2 regions of the Kitasatospora sp. NBC_01266 genome follow, and region 2 is predicted to be linked to the other one. Evidence: predicted binding sites of a transcription regulator. Region 2 holds the regulator's gene; the other holds the start of a gene.
The links. Region 2 encodes HrcA, which represses chaperone genes, less so after heat shock. Its sites were predicted from a motif close to TTNGCACTCNGNNNNNCNGAGTGCNAA; they were not measured.
Positions count from the first base shown of each region.

Region 1 (7,228 bases), 1.8 Mb from region 2:
TCGCCTGCCTGGAGTGCTTCGGCCCGCTGGAGATCGCCTACGACTTCGCCGGCTACGACGCCGAGCAGCTGCGCAAGCAGATCGAGGCGGGACCGGCCTCGATCTGGCGCTACGCCCCGCTGCTGCCGGTGCCCGCCGACGTGGCCGGCAAGCCCAACCTGAACCCCGGCTGGACCCCGCTGGTGAAGGCGGACAACCTGGGCCGCGAGCTCGGTTTCACCGCCCAGCTGCACGTCAAGGACGACTCCGGCAACCCCACCCACTCCTTCAAGGACCGGGTGGTGGCCTGCGCCATCGAGGCCGCCCGCGCCTTCGACTTCACCACCCTGTCCTGCTCGTCCACCGGCAACCTGGCCGGCGCGGTGGGCGCCGCGGCGGCCCGCGCCGGGTTCAAGTCCTGCGTCTTCATCCCGCACGACCTGGAGCAGGGCAAGGTCGTGATGGCCGGTGTCTACGGCGGCGAGCTGGTCGGCATCGAGGGCAACTACGACGACGTGAACCGGTTCTGCTCCGAGCTGATCGGTGACCCGGCCGGCGAGGGCTGGGGCTTCGTCAACGTCAACCTGCGCCCGTACTACGGCGAGGGCTCCAAAACCCTGGCATACGAGATCTGCGAGCAGCTCGGCTGGCGGCTGCCGGAGCAGCTCGTCATCCCGATCGCCTCGGGCTCCCAGCTCACCAAGATCGACAAGGGGCTGCAGGAGCTGATCAAGCTCGGCCTGGTCGAGGACCGGCCGTACAAGATCTTCGGCGCCCAGGCGGCCGGCTGCTCCCCGGTCGCCGCCGCCTTCAAGGCCGGCCGCGACGTGATCAAGCCGGTCAAGCCGGACACCATCGCCAAGTCGCTGGCGATCGGCAACCCGGCCGACGGCCCGTACGTGCTGGACATCGCCCGGCGCACCGGCGGCGCGGTCGAGGACGTCACCGACGCCGAGGTGGTGGCCGCGATCAGGCTGCTGGCCCGCACCGAGGGGATCTTCGCCGAGACCGCCGGCGGGGTGACCATCGGCGTGCTCAGGAAGCTGGTGGAGAACGGCCTGCTGGACCCGGCCAAGGAGACCGTCGCGATCAACACCGGGGACGGGCTCAAGACGCTGGACGCGGTCGCCGACGCCGGGCTGACCGCGACCATCCGGCCGACCCTGGAGTCCTTCCGGGCCGCCGGCCTGGCCTCCTGACCCACCCCCAGCACGCAGCGAGCGAGGAGTAACCCCATGAGCGCGACCGTCCGCATTCCGACCATCCTGCGTACCTACACCGACGGCAGGTCCGAGGTGAGCGCCGAGGGCGCCACCCTGCAGGAGGTCATCGCCGACCTGGAGCAGAACCACCCCGGAATCGCCCAGCGGATCCTGGACGAGGCCGGCAAGCTTCGCCGCTTCGTCAACGTGTACGTGAACGACGACGACGTGCGATTCGCCGAGGGCCTGGCCACCGCGGTCGGCGACGGCGCCGGCGTGTCGATCATCCCGGCGGTGGCCGGCGGCTGCTGACCGCCCGTCACGGCTCTTCGGCAGGCGCTCGGGGCGCCGTGCCCCGTCGGCCATCGGCGGGGCGCGGCGCCCCGAGCCGTGTCCGCGGTGGTCCCCGGGAGGGCATAGGCTGTCCCCGACTTCCGCCTCCGGTTCTGGTGCGCGGCTGGAGAGCGGCTCGGGGCGTCCCGGGTCCTGAGACGCCAGCTGCCGCTGTATCAACCGAATCATGTCGGCGCCGCGTCAGAATTCTTTGGGCTATTCGTGAGTTTCGTCCGCTATGTCCCAGGTGAAATGACGAGTTCTGTCGCATTCCTCCCCTGCTATCCCTTCACGGCCTCGTCGAATTGGCGTTCAGTGGGCCTGTTGCACAGGGCTCCGATGCGGATACATTCAGCCGCGGTCGATGCATTCGCCTGCTCCGTCGGCGCCAACTGGCTTCCGGGGGTGGGGCGCTGCGGCATGCAGGAGTGCGCCCAGGGGGGTTTCCTCGGGCATCTCCGCCAGACCCGCGCTCGTGACCTGCGGGCGCGTGAAGGGCCAGCACAGCACTAGGGGAGTTCGGAATGGCTCAGGGCACCGTCAAGTGGTTCAACGCGGAGAAGGGCTACGGCTTCATCGCGGTCGACGGTGGTGCGGACGTGTTCGTCCACTACAGCGCGATCCAGATGGACGGCTACCGCACCCTTGAAGAGGGCCAGCGGGTTGAGTTCGAGATCTCCCAGGGGCAGAAGGGCCCGCAGGCGGACATGGTCCGCGCGGCGGTCTGACCTTTCCGAACCTCGGAGCCTCGGCTCTCACCGAGCTGGTGGTTCAGCGGCAGGCCCGCACCCATCCCCACCGCGGGGCGGGTGCGGGCCTGCCGTTCGTTCGCCGCGAGTTGGCGTCCGGTCATCGAAGGAGCTTGCACTCGCCATGCCGGAGTGCTAATCATTGGCGTTAGCACTCACAGTGTGAGAGTGACAAACGGACTGGGTCGGTGAGGCCCCCGGGAGCGGTAGGGGACAGGACCCCCGCATACCAGGGCCGTCCGTCGCGGGCACCACTGGTCCGAGCAGTCGACCGTGTCCTGGAGGACCACTTCCGATGGCCAAGATCATCGCGTTTGACGAGGAAGCTCGCCGCGGCCTTGAGCGCGGCATGAACCAGCTTGCCGATGCCGTCAAGGTGACGCTGGGCCCCAAGGGCCGCAACGTCGTCCTTGAGAAGAAGTGGGGCGCCCCCACGATCACCAACGACGGTGTCTCCATCGCCAAGGAGATCGAGCTCGAGGACCCGTACGAGAAGATCGGTGCCGAGCTCGTCAAGGAGGTCGCCAAGAAGACGGACGACGTCGCTGGCGACGGCACCACCACCGCCACCGTGCTCGCCCAGGCCCTGGTTCGCGAGGGTCTGCGCAACGTCGCGGCCGGCGCCAACCCGATGGCCCTGAAGCGCGGTATCGAGAAGGCCGTCGCGGCCGTCTCGGACCAGCTGCTGGCGCAGGCCAAGGACGTGGAGACCAAGGAGCAGATCGCCTCCACCGCCTCCATCTCCGCCGCTGACACCCAGATCGGCGAGCTCATCGCCGAGGCCATGGACAAGGTCGGCAAGGAAGGTGTCATCACCGTCGAGGAGAGCAACACCTTCGGCCTGGAGCTCGAGCTCACCGAGGGCATGCGCTTCGACAAGGGCTACATCTCCGCCTACTTCGCCACCGACCTGGAGCGGATGGAGGCCTCCTTCGAGGACCCCTACATCCTGATCGCCAACTCCAAGATCGGCTCGGTCAAGGACCTGCTCCCGCTGCTGGAGAAGGTCATGCAGAGCGGCAAGCCGCTCGTCATCATCGCCGAGGACGTCGAGGGCGAGGCCCTGTCGACCCTGGTGGTCAACAAGATCCGTGGCACCTTCAAGTCCGTCGCCGTCAAGGCCCCGGGCTTCGGCGACCGCCGCAAGGCCATGCTCGGTGACATCGCCATCCTCACCGGCGGCACCGTGATCTCCGAGGAGGTCGGCCTCAAGCTGGAGAACGCCGGTCTCGAGCTGCTGGGCACCGCCCGCAAGGTGGTCATCACCAAGGACGAGACCACCATCGTCGACGGTGGCGGCGACAGCGAGCAGGTCGCCGGCCGGGTCAACCAGATCCGCGCCGAGATCGAGAACAGCGACTCGGACTACGACCGCGAGAAGCTCCAGGAGCGCCTCGCCAAGCTGGCCGGCGGCGTGGCCGTCATCAAGGCCGGCGCGGCGACCGAGGTCGAGCTGAAGGAGCGCAAGCACCGCATCGAGGACGCCGTTCGCAACGCGAAGGCGGCCGTCGAGGAGGGCATCGTCGCCGGCGGTGGCGTGGCCCTGCTGCAGGCCGGTGTCGCGTTCGACAAGCTCGAGCTCGAGGGCGACGAGGCCACTGGCGCCAACATCGTCAAGGTCGCGCTGGAGGCCCCGATCAAGCAGATCGCCACCAACGCCGGCCTCGAGGGCGGCGTCGTGGTGGAGAAGGTCCGCAACCTGCCCGCCGGCCACGGCCTGAACGCCGCGACCAACGAGTACGTGGACCTGATCGCCTCGGGCATCATCGACCCGGCCAAGGTCACCCGTTCCGCGCTGCAGAACGCCGCCTCCATCGCGGCGCTCTTCCTCACCACCGAGGCCGTCATCGCCGACAAGCCGGAGAAGGCCGCCCCGGCCGCCGGCGGCGGCATGCCGGGCGGTGACATGGACTTCTGATCCTCCTTCGAGGATCAGCTGTTCTGACAGGGCGGTCTCCTTCGGGAGGCCGCCCTTTCGCCTGCCCCGGGGCCCCTCGCGGATACGGGACAATGGGCGCATGCCCGATCTCGAAGCCGCCCTGCACAGCGCCCGTTCGCTGATCCTCGCCGACCTGTCCGCCCGCGACGTGGCTGACGCCGCCGTGGTGTCGCTGGTGGAGGACGCCGTGACGCACCGCCGGTGGTGGCTGGAGCAGTGGCCGGACGGGGCCGAGTTCGTGCTCGGGCTGATCGCCCAGGACGTGCAGGACGCGCTGCTGGAGGCGTACGGGCGCTGGCCGCTCTGCGAGGACTGCGCGCGGGCCGATGACGATCCGCACGCGCTCGGCGTGGAGCCGGAGTTGGGCCCCGATCCGCACTGGGTCTGCGGCAAGCGCGGGGTCGTGGTGGCCGCGGTCGGGTCGCTGACGTGATCCTGGTTGACCCGTTGACCCGTTGACCCGTTGACCCGTTGACCCGTTGACCCGCCGGGCTGCGCCGGCGCGCGGCCGCGGCTACGGCACCGGCTTGCTGAGTTCGGCGAGTTCGGCCGCCAGGTTGGTGCGGGCCGGCCCGTCGTAGCGGGCGTGCGCGGCGGGGGTGCGGTAGAGCGCGGGCAGCGCCAGCAGTTGGCGCAGGACGGCCGCGCGCTCGCGGCGGAACACGTCCTCGGGCACGAAGGCGTACTCCGCGCGGACAGCGGCGGTGTACCGGGCGTAGGCCTCGGGAGACCGGCCGAGCACCGCGAGATCGGCATCGCAGAGCACCTCGCCGTTCCGGTCGCCCGGGGCCGGGTGGTGGTCGACGGTCAGCCGGACCAGCCGGACCACTTCGGCGATCAGCGCGGCCGACAGCCCCGCCTCGCCGAGCGCGCGGATCGCCAACCGGGCGCTGCGCTCCTCGTTCTCCGAGCGGTCCGGCCGGTACACGGCGTCGTGGAACCAGGCGGCCAGCCGCACCGCGTCCGGGTCCTGGGCGTGCGCGGCGAGCAGGTCCACCTCGTCCAGCACGGCCAGCAGGTGGTCGGTGGTGTGGTAGCGGCGCTGCGGTTCGGCCCAGCGAGCCAGCAGCGCGCGGCAGTACGGCTCGGGGGCGGCGGTGGCGCCGCAGCGCTCCAGCAGGACGTTCCAGCGGTCGATCAGGGCATCGGTCGCGGGGTGCGGTTCGGTCGGCATGACGGTCATTCTGCTCCGCGCCCGAGGCTGGACCTATGTGCCGATGATCGATATATATAGACGCATGACAGGACGGGCCATGCAGGAGCCGACGCTGCTCCTGCTCACCGCGCTGGCCGATGCCCCACGGCACGGCTACGCGCTCATCCAGGAAATCGCCACGATCTCCGGCGGCCGGGTCGCGATGCGCACCGGCACGCTCTACGCCGCGTTGGACCGGCTGCTCGACCAGGGTGTGATCCGGGTCGAGCGCGACGAGGTGGTGGACGGGCGGGCCCGGCGCACCTACGCGCTGGCCGAGCCCGGGCGCGCCCTGCTCGCCGAGGAGGCCGAGCGGCTGCGTGCCGTGGCCGCCGAGGCCCAGCGCCGGCTCGCCGTCGTGCGACCGGTTGCCAAGGGGGTGTGGGCATGAGCGGCCGTCAGAAGGCGCTGCGGCTTGCCCTGCACTGCTACCCGAGGCGCTACCGGATCGAGCGCGGGGCGGAGATCGCGGACGTCTTCGCGGAGACCACCGAGGCGGCCGGGCGGCTGGCGCGGGCGCGCGAGCTGTACGGCGTCGCCGCGTACGGCAGCCGGCTGCGCCTCGGGCTGACCTCCAGCCAGCCCGCCGGGCGGCTGTTCGGCACGGCGGCGCCGCTGGTCGCGGGGGCCTGGGCGGGGATCAGCCTGCTCGGGCTGTACATCGTGCTGACCGACGGGCTGCCGATCGATCACCTCAGCGTCCACGCGGTGCTCTGGTACGCGCAGTACGTCCTCGCGGGGCCGGCGCTGCTCGCCGCGCTGTTCGACCGGTGGACCCTGGTGCGCGGCATCGCACTGCTCGCGGCGGGGGCGACGGTGCTGCTGAACGTCGGGTGGGCGGCCGTGCTGATGCCCGACGGGGTCGCGTACCTGCCGGGGTGGGTGCTCCGGCAGGCGGCTCCGCTGGTCTGGCCGCTGCTGCTGCTCGCGGCGCCCCGGGACCTGCTCGACCTCGACCTGCGCCGAGCCGGTCGGCGCGGGCGCTGGCCGGCGCTGGCCCTGGCGCCGGGGGCCGGGATCGTCTCCGTCGTGGGGCAGACGGCGAGGGTGGCTTCGGGGCCGTTGACCCCGTGGGCCGAGCTGGGCGCGACGCTCGCGCTGATCCTGGTGACGGTGGCCGTACTGCGGCGCGGAGCGCTGACCCTCCCGGTACTGGCGCTGTCCGTGTTCTCGCTGCTCGGGCCGCTCGACGACCTCCGGTACCGCGCCGACGCGTCGAACGGGGAGCTGCTGGTGCTGCCGTTGGCGCTCGCGGCGCTGGTGGAGCTGCGTCGCCGGCGGCAGGACCGGGTGGGCACGGGGGCGCCGCTCGGCTGAGCCGCCGTTCGACCGTCCGGTGTTTTCGCGGCAGGGGGGTCGCCGGGCGGTCGACCGGTGTGGCAGGCTACGGATATGTCTAGACCAATATTCGAAGTGATCGCGCTGACCGCTCAGGATGCCAAGGCCGCGCAGGCCGGCGGTGCCGACCGCCTCGAACTGGTCACCGACATGGCCGCCGACGGCCTCACCCCGACCGTCGCCGGCTTCGCCGCGATCCGGGCCGCCGTGGACCTGCCGCTGCGCGTGATGCTGCGGATCCAGGACGGGTTCACCCCCGGCGACCTGGACGAGCTGCGCGCCCGGGTGGCGGCGCTGCGGGCCGAGGGCGCCGAGGAGTTCGTGCTCGGTTTCCTGGACCAGGACGGGAACGTGGACCTGGCCGCGGTGCGGGCGCTCGCGGAGGCGGTGGCCGGCTGTCGCTGGACCTTCCACCGGGCGATCGACCACAGCGCCGACCGCGCCGCGCTGCGCGCGGCGATCGCGGAGCTGCCGGGCCTGGACACCTTCCTCA
Region 1 covers NZ_CP108458.1:4,751,119-4,758,346, forward strand. The annotation lists gene thrC (threonine synthase) at 1-1,178, shown strand, start outside; gene OG403_RS20835 (ubiquitin-like small modifier protein 1) at 1,215-1,493, shown strand; gene OG403_RS20840 (cold-shock protein) at 2,039-2,242, shown strand; gene groL (chaperonin GroEL) at 2,559-4,181, shown strand; gene OG403_RS20850 (hypothetical protein) at 4,282-4,635, shown strand; gene OG403_RS20855 (HD domain-containing protein) at 4,717-5,385, opposite strand; gene OG403_RS20860 (PadR family transcriptional regulator) at 5,441-5,788, shown strand; gene OG403_RS20865 (hypothetical protein) at 5,785-6,714, shown strand; gene OG403_RS20870 (copper homeostasis protein CutC) at 6,790-7,228, shown strand, end outside.
Region 1: groL (chaperonin GroEL) is a predicted target of HrcA. The motif match lies at 2,376-2,402, and genes of this name have one in related genera.

Region 2 (7,228 bases):
CCCCGAGCAGGCCCTGCGGCCGGGAGGCGGCCGCGCCGCGCACGTGCGGCGTGATGTAGGCGTGCGAGGTGCCCAGCTCGCCGACCACCTCCCAGAGCAGGTCGACCAGGTCGTCGTGCGAGCCGAGCCGCTCGACCAGCGGGCGGTAGCGGTCCAGCACCCCGGCCCAGTCCACCCCGCTCAGGTCGGCGCGCCAGAAGTTGTCGCGCATCAGGCGGCCGTTCTCCTCGAACATCTGCCGCCACTCGGCCGCCGGGTCGATGGTGACCCGCAGCCGCCCCAGGTCCACCCGGGTCTCGTCGTCCTCGCCGGGCTTGCGGTCGGCCGGGACGATCCGCAGCTCGCCGCCGTCCAGCACGGCGAGCCGGTTGCCGTCGCCGCTGACCGCGAAGCCGTCCAGGCTCTCCGCCAGCTGCTCGGCCCGCTGCTTGAGCAGGTCGAAGCGCTCCAGCACCGGCCCCGGGCGCTCGTCGTCCGGGGTGGCGGCGTCGTCGCCGAGTTCACCGACCACCGGGTACCTGGTCCAGAGCACGCCGTCCTTGGCCGTCCTGAGCACGCCGAACCGGCCGCCCTCGACCGGGAACGGGACGATCCGGTCGGCCAGCCCCGCCAGGTCGACGGTGGTGGCCGGCACGTCCGGCTTCTCGGTGGCCGCGGCGCCCTCGGCCCCCTCGACCGGCTCGGTGCCCTCCTCGGGCTTCTCCGCCGTCTTCTCCTCGGGCTCCTCCGTCCCCTCGGCGGGCCGCCCCCCGCGCCGGGGGCCGAACGGCGAAGGCGTCTCGGCGGCCAGCGTGACCAGGTACGGGCGGGCGCCGGTGGGGAAGCCCAGGTCGAAGCTGTGCGCGTCGTAGACCGGGTCGAAGTTGCGCAGCGAGAGGAAGGCGAGGTGCTTGCCGTCGGCGGTGAAGGCGGGCGATGTGTCGACAAATCGCTGCGGGGTGGCCTCGCTGACGGTGCCCGAGGCGAGTTCGGCGAGCATGATCTGGCGCAGCGACCAGGGGCCCAGGGCCGGCTGGGACCAGGCCAGCCAGGCCGCGTCGGGGCTGAAGGCCAACCCGGTGACCTCACCGTCGACGCTGCGGGCCAGCTCGCGCACCGCGCCGTCGGCCAGCGTGACCAGCAGCACCCGGCCGTCGGCCGCGGCCACCGCCGCCTGCCGGCCGTCGGGGGCGACCAGCAGGCCCAGTACCCGGCCCAGCTCGCCCGCCGCGAGCCGGCTGCGCTCGCCGGCCAGCACGTCGGGCGCGTACTCCAGCGCGTCCTCGCCCTCGACGTCGGTCACCCAGAGCGCACCCTGTGCCTCGCCCTCGGCGGTCGGCGGGACCACCCGGGCCAGCCGGGCCCGGGTGCCCGGGGTCTCGTCCAGCACCCGGGCCGGACCCTCCCGGTGGGTCAGCCAGTGCACGGTGCCGCGCACCACCACGGCGGCGGCGCGCGCGGTGGCGTCCGGGGCGGCCGAGCCGAGCCAGCCGGTGGCGGCCAGCGGGTAGCCGCGGCGCCCGGAGCGCGGGCCGGCCGGGCGCACCTCCAGGCGCCGCGGCCGGGCCTTGCCGTCCAGCGAGTCGAGCAGCCACAGGTCGCCGCCGCTGTGCCAGACCACCCGGGTGCCGTCGGTACCGGCGTTGCGGGCGTAGAACGGGCTGTCGAGGTCGGTGTGGCGGCGCAGCTGCGAGCCGTCGGGACGGCTGGAGTAGAGCTGCCCGCTGCCCTCGTGGTCGCTCAGGAAGGCGATCCGGTCGCCCACCCAGAGCGGCGACTCGATGTTGCCGTCCAACTCCTGGTGCACCCGGGCGAACTCGCCGCCGGTGGTGCCGAGCCACAGGCGCCCGGCGGTACCGCCCCGGTACCGCTTCCAGCGGGCCGGCTCCATGCTGACCGCGGAGAGCAGCAGCACCCGCTCGCCGTCGCCCGGCCCCTCGAAGGCCAGGTTGCCGATCGGCCCGAACGGCAGCCGGCGCGGCTGGCCGCCGTCCAGCGGGACGGCGAAGGCCCAGCTCTGACGGGCCGTCGACTGGCCCGCACTGGTGATCGCCACCGGCTCGCCCTGCGGGGTCCAGCCGCGCAGCCTGCTGCGCCCGGTGTGTCCCCAGTGGGTGAGTCGGCTGGCCTCGCCGCCGTCGACCGGGGCCGCGTAGACCTCCGCCGAGCCGTCCCGGGTGGAGGTCCAGGCGATCAGGCGGCCGTCCGGGGAGAAGCGCGGGTGGGAGACCGGTGAGCGGTCGGCGGTCAGCCGCCAGGCTCGGCCACCGTCCAGCGGGGCGAGCCAGATGTCGTCCTCGGCGACGAAGGTCACCAGGTCGCCGTGCAGGTGCGGGTGGCGCAGGTAGGCGCCCGCTGGGGTGCTGTCGGTATCCGTCACTGCGTCAGGTTATGCAGCCCGGGGCGGCTGGGACCAGCGATTCCCAGGAGCCGGAGGAGGCCACCGGCCTTCGGCCGCTCGGTCGTTGGCCGCTCGGTCGTCGGCGAGGCGGCCGCGCGGTCAGGACCAGCGACCGGTGCGGCCGAGCAGCAGGGCGCCCGCGGCCACCCCCGCCGTGGAGGTGCGCAGCACCGAGGGGCCCAGCCGGTAGGGCTTGGCGCCCGCCTCGGCGAAGGCGGCCAGCTCCTCGGGGCTCACCCCGCCCTCCGGACCGACGATCAGCACCAGTTCGCCGCGCTCCGGCAGCTCGGCGGCGGCCAGCGGCTCGGCGCCCTCCTCGTGCAGCACCGCCGCGAACGCCGCCGCGGCCAGCAGCGGAGCCAGCTGACGGGTCGTCATCGGCTCGCGCACCTCGGGAAAGCGCAGCCGGCGCGACTGCTTGCCCGCCTCGCGGGCGGTGGCCCGCCACTTGGCCAGCGCCTTGGCGCCGCGCTCGCCCTTCCACTGGGTGATGCAGCGCGACGCCGACCAGGGGATCACCACGTCGACGCCGACCTCGGTCATGGTCTCCACCGCCAGCTCGCCCCGGTCGCCCTTGGGCAGCGCCTGGACCACGGTGATCCGCGGCTGCGGCTCGGCCTCGGCGCGCAGCTCGGTGAGCGTGACGTCCAGCGCGTCCTTGCCGTGCACGGCGCTGACGGTGCCGTGGCCGCCCAGCCCCAGACCGTCGGTCAGGGTGACCGGCTCGCCGGGCTCCAGCCGCTTCACGGCGGCGGCGTGCCGCCCCTCGGGTCCGTCCAGGCGGACCACGGCGCCGGGCGCGGCGGTGGCCAGCAGGGGCGTCTCGACGACGAAGACGGGTGCGGTCATGGCGCGCGCTCCTCGAAACGGGTCGGGGTGGGCCCGTTGTGCCGGGCCCACCCCGAGAGAGTTGGTGACCGCTCAGCGGCCGTTGAAGGCGTCCTTCAGCCGGGAGAACAGCCCCTGCTGCCCCGGCGCGAAGTGGCCCGAGGGCCGCTCCTCGCCGCGCAGCACCGCCAGTCGACGCAGCAGGTCCTCCTGCTCGGGGTCGAGCTTGGTGGGCGTCTGCACCTCGACATGCACTATCAGGTCGCCCCGGCCGCCCCCGCGCAGGTGGGTGACGCCCCGTCCGTGCAGCGGGATCGACTGGCCGGACTGGGTGCCGGGCCGGATGTCGACCTCCTCCGGGCCGTCCAGCGTCTGCAGCGGCACCTGGGTGCCGAGCGAGGCGGCCGTCATCGGGATGGTCACCGTGCAGTGCAGGTCGTCGCCGCGGCGCTGGAAGGTGGGGTGGTTGGTCTCGGCGATCTCCACGTAGAGGTCGCCGGCCGGGCCGCCGCCGGGGCCGACCTCGCCCTCGCCGGCCAGCTGGATCCGGGTGCCGTTGTCGACACCGGCGGGGATCTTGACGGTGAGGGTGCGCCGGGCCCGGACCCGGCCGTCGCCCGCGCACTCGGGGCAGGGCGTGGGGACCACGGTGCCGAAGCCCTGGCACTGCGGGCACGGGCGGGAGGTCATGACCTGGCCCAGGAAGGACCGGGTGACCTGCGAGACCTCGCCCTTGCCGCGGCACATGTCACAGGTCTGCGCCGAGGTGCCAGGGGCCGCGCCCTCGCCGGAGCAGGTGGTGCAGGTGACGGCCGTGTCGACCTGGAGTTCCTTGGTGGTGCCGAAGGTGGCCTCATCCAGGGTGATCTCCAGCCGGATCATGGCGTCCTGGCCGCGCCGGGTGCGCGAGCGCGGGCCGCGCTGACCGGCGGCCGCGCCGAAGAAGGCGTCCATGATGTCGGAGAAGCCGAAGCCCGCCGCGCCGGCGCCGAAGCCGCCCGCGCCACCGCCGCCGTTCGGCGACAGCGGATCCCCGCCCAGGTCGTAGACCTGCCGCTTGGCCGGATCCGAGAGCACCTCGTAAGCGGCGTTGATCTCCTTGAACCGCTCCTGCGTCTTCGGGTCCGGGTTGACGTCCGGGTGCAGTTCACGGGCGAGGCGCCGGAACGCCTTCTTGATCTCGTCCTGCCCCGCGTCCCGTCGGACGCCGAGTACCGCGTAGTAGTCCGTGGCCACCAATTGCTCCGCTTGTTCTGCCTGTGGAAAGTCCTGCTGCGACTGGGTTGCCTACTAAATCTAGTAGGGGTGCTGCTACGACTCGGCCAGGATCTGCCCCACGTACCGGGCAACGGCTCGGACCGCCCCCATCGTGCCGGGGTAGTCCATCCGCGTCGGCCCGATCACGCCGAGCTTGGCCACGCTCTCGTCGCCCGAACCGTAGCCGACCGAGACGACCGACGTGGAATTCAGCCCTTCGTACTCGTTCTCCCGGCCGATCCGCACCGTCATCCCGCCGTCGGTGGTCTCGCCGAGCAGGCGGAGCAGCACCACGTGCTCCTCCAGCGCCTCCAGCACCGGCTGGATGGTGAGCGGGAAGTCGTGGCCGACCCGGGTCAGGTTGGCCGTGCCGGCCAGCATGATCCGCTCCTCGTTCTGCTCCACCAGGGTCTCGAAGAGGGTGGAGAGCACGGTGGCGACGATCGGGCGCTCGGCCGGCTCGAAGGCCGCCGGCAGGTCGTCCACCAGGGCCGGGACGTCGGGGAACCGCTGGCCGCCGGCCCGGGCGTTCAGCCGGGCGCGCAGGTCGGCCAGGGTGGACTCGCGGACCGGACCGGGGCAGTCGACCACCCGCTGCTCGACCCGCCCGGTGTCGGTGATCAGCACCAGCATCACCTTGGCCGGGGCGAGCGAGACCAGCTCGACATGGCGCACCGCGGAGCGGGAGAGCGACGGGTACTGGACCACCGCGACCTGGCGGGTCAGCTGGGCCAGCAGCCGCACGGTGCGGGCCACCACGTCGTCCAGGTCGACCGCGCCGTCCAGGAAGTGCCGGATCGCGCGACGCTCGGGGGCGCTCATCGGCTTGACCTCGGCCAGCCGGTCGACGAAGAGCCGGTAGCCCTTGTCGGTCGGGATCCGGCCGGCGCTGGTGTGCGGCTGCTGGATGTAGCCGTCCTCTTCCAGGGTGGCCATGTCGTTGCGCACCGTGGCCGGCGAGACGCCGAGGTTGTGGCGCTCCACCAGGGCCTTGGAGCCCACCGGCTCCTCGGTGCCGACGTAGTCCTGGACGATGGCGCGCAGCACCGCGAGCTTGCGCTCGTCGAGCTGGCGCAGCTCCACCCGGCCGACCTCGGCGCCCCGGGCGACGCGGCCGGCCGGAGCGGCCTTGGCGCCCGGGCGGGCGGAGCGGGCGGCGGGCCGCCCGGCCGGCTGGTCGCCGACCGGGTCGCGACCGCTCGGACGCGGGTCGGAATCGGGTTCGTCGAACATGGCACGCACCTCCCTCTTCGCGCGTTGTCCAGGTACCAGGGTCCTGCGGGGCAAGTCCTTCGCCGAGCATCGCGCCGAGTGGTTCGGCGCACGCTCGGCACTGCTCGGTCGGATCGGGCTTGGCACTCTGCACAGTGGAGTGCCAGAACCGTACCTGCCAGTGTAAGGCCCGGGTCCGACGGCAGGAACGCCCTGGCCGTGGATGCCGCGCGGATCACTCCGCGCGGTGCCCCCTGCCGGACGGACGTGACGAGCGACGCGCGATCATGTCCGACCAGGGTGGTGCCCGCCGCCCGGCGAAGTGGCAGCATCGATAGCAACTGAGATCGGGGCCGGAACGACCGCCCCGACGATGGAGAACTGATGGACAGAGGAGCAGCCATGTCGGCGTCCGGCCCCCACACCCGTTTTGCTCCCGACCGTGGGCTGTCCACGCGGATGGTCACCACGATGTTCCTGATCGGGCTGCTGTACGTCGGTTTCACGGGTGTGCTGATCGTCCTGCTGAAGGGCGCCTGGCCGCTGATCGTGCTGCTGATGGGCGGGCTCTTCGTCGCGCAGTTCTGGTTCAGCGACAAGATCACCGAGCGGGCGATGGGCGCCCACGAGGTCACCCCCGAGCAGTACCCGCAGCTGCACGGCACCATTGACCGGCTCTGCGCCCTGGCCGACATGCCCAAGCCGCGGGTCGCGGTGGCCAACAACGACATGCCCAACGCCTTCGCCACCGGCCGCAACCCGCAGAACGCGGTGGTCTGCGTGACCACCGGCCTGCTGCGCCGGCTGGAGCCGGAGGAGCTGGAGGGCGTGCTCGCGCACGAGCTCTCGCACGTCGCGCACCGGGACGTCGCCGTGATGACGATCGCCGGCTTCCTCGGCGTACTGGCCGGCGCGATCACCCGGATCGCGCTCTACAGCGGCATGATGAGCGGCGGCAACCGGAACAACAACAACAATGACAGCGCCGCGATCCTGATGATCATCATCCCGATCGTCAGCGTGGTGGTCTACGCGCTCAGCTTCCTGCTCACCCGGCTGCTCTCCCGCTACCGCGAGCTGGCCGCCGACCGCGCCGCCGCCCAGCTGACCGGCCGGCCCAGCGCGCTCGCCTCGGCGCTGACCAAGGTGACCGGGCAGATCTCCGCGATCCCGACCAAGGACCTGCGCCAGGCGCAGCCCTACAACGCCTTCTTCTTCGCCCCCGCGCTGAACGCCCGCGAGGCGGCCACCCAGCTGATGTCCACCCACCCCAGCCTGGAGCAGCGGCTGGAGCAGCTGGGCAAGATCTCCGCCGAGCTGGGTCAGCACTGACCCACGCACCATCCCCGAAAGGAACGATCCGTGGGATTCCTGGACGCGCTGCTCGGCCGCACCAAGCCGGTCAAGCCCGACCTCGACCAGCTGTTCGGTGTGCCCTCGGCCGCCCTCACCCTGGAGGCCGCCGCCGGCTTCACGCCCACCGGGCTGGGCTCGGTCTGCTTCGCCGCGGTCGAGGGCGGCGCCTTCGTCGAGGTGGAGCGGCAGGTGCGG
Region 2 covers NZ_CP108458.1:2,953,762-2,960,989, forward strand. The annotation lists gene OG403_RS12555 (S41 family peptidase) at 1-2,359, opposite strand, end outside; gene OG403_RS12560 (16S rRNA (uracil(1498)-N(3))-methyltransferase) at 2,480-3,229, opposite strand; gene dnaJ (molecular chaperone DnaJ) at 3,302-4,444, opposite strand; gene hrcA (heat-inducible transcriptional repressor HrcA) at 4,520-5,698, opposite strand; gene htpX (zinc metalloprotease HtpX) at 6,080-7,009, shown strand; gene pspAB (PspA-associated protein PspAB) at 7,040-7,228, shown strand, end outside.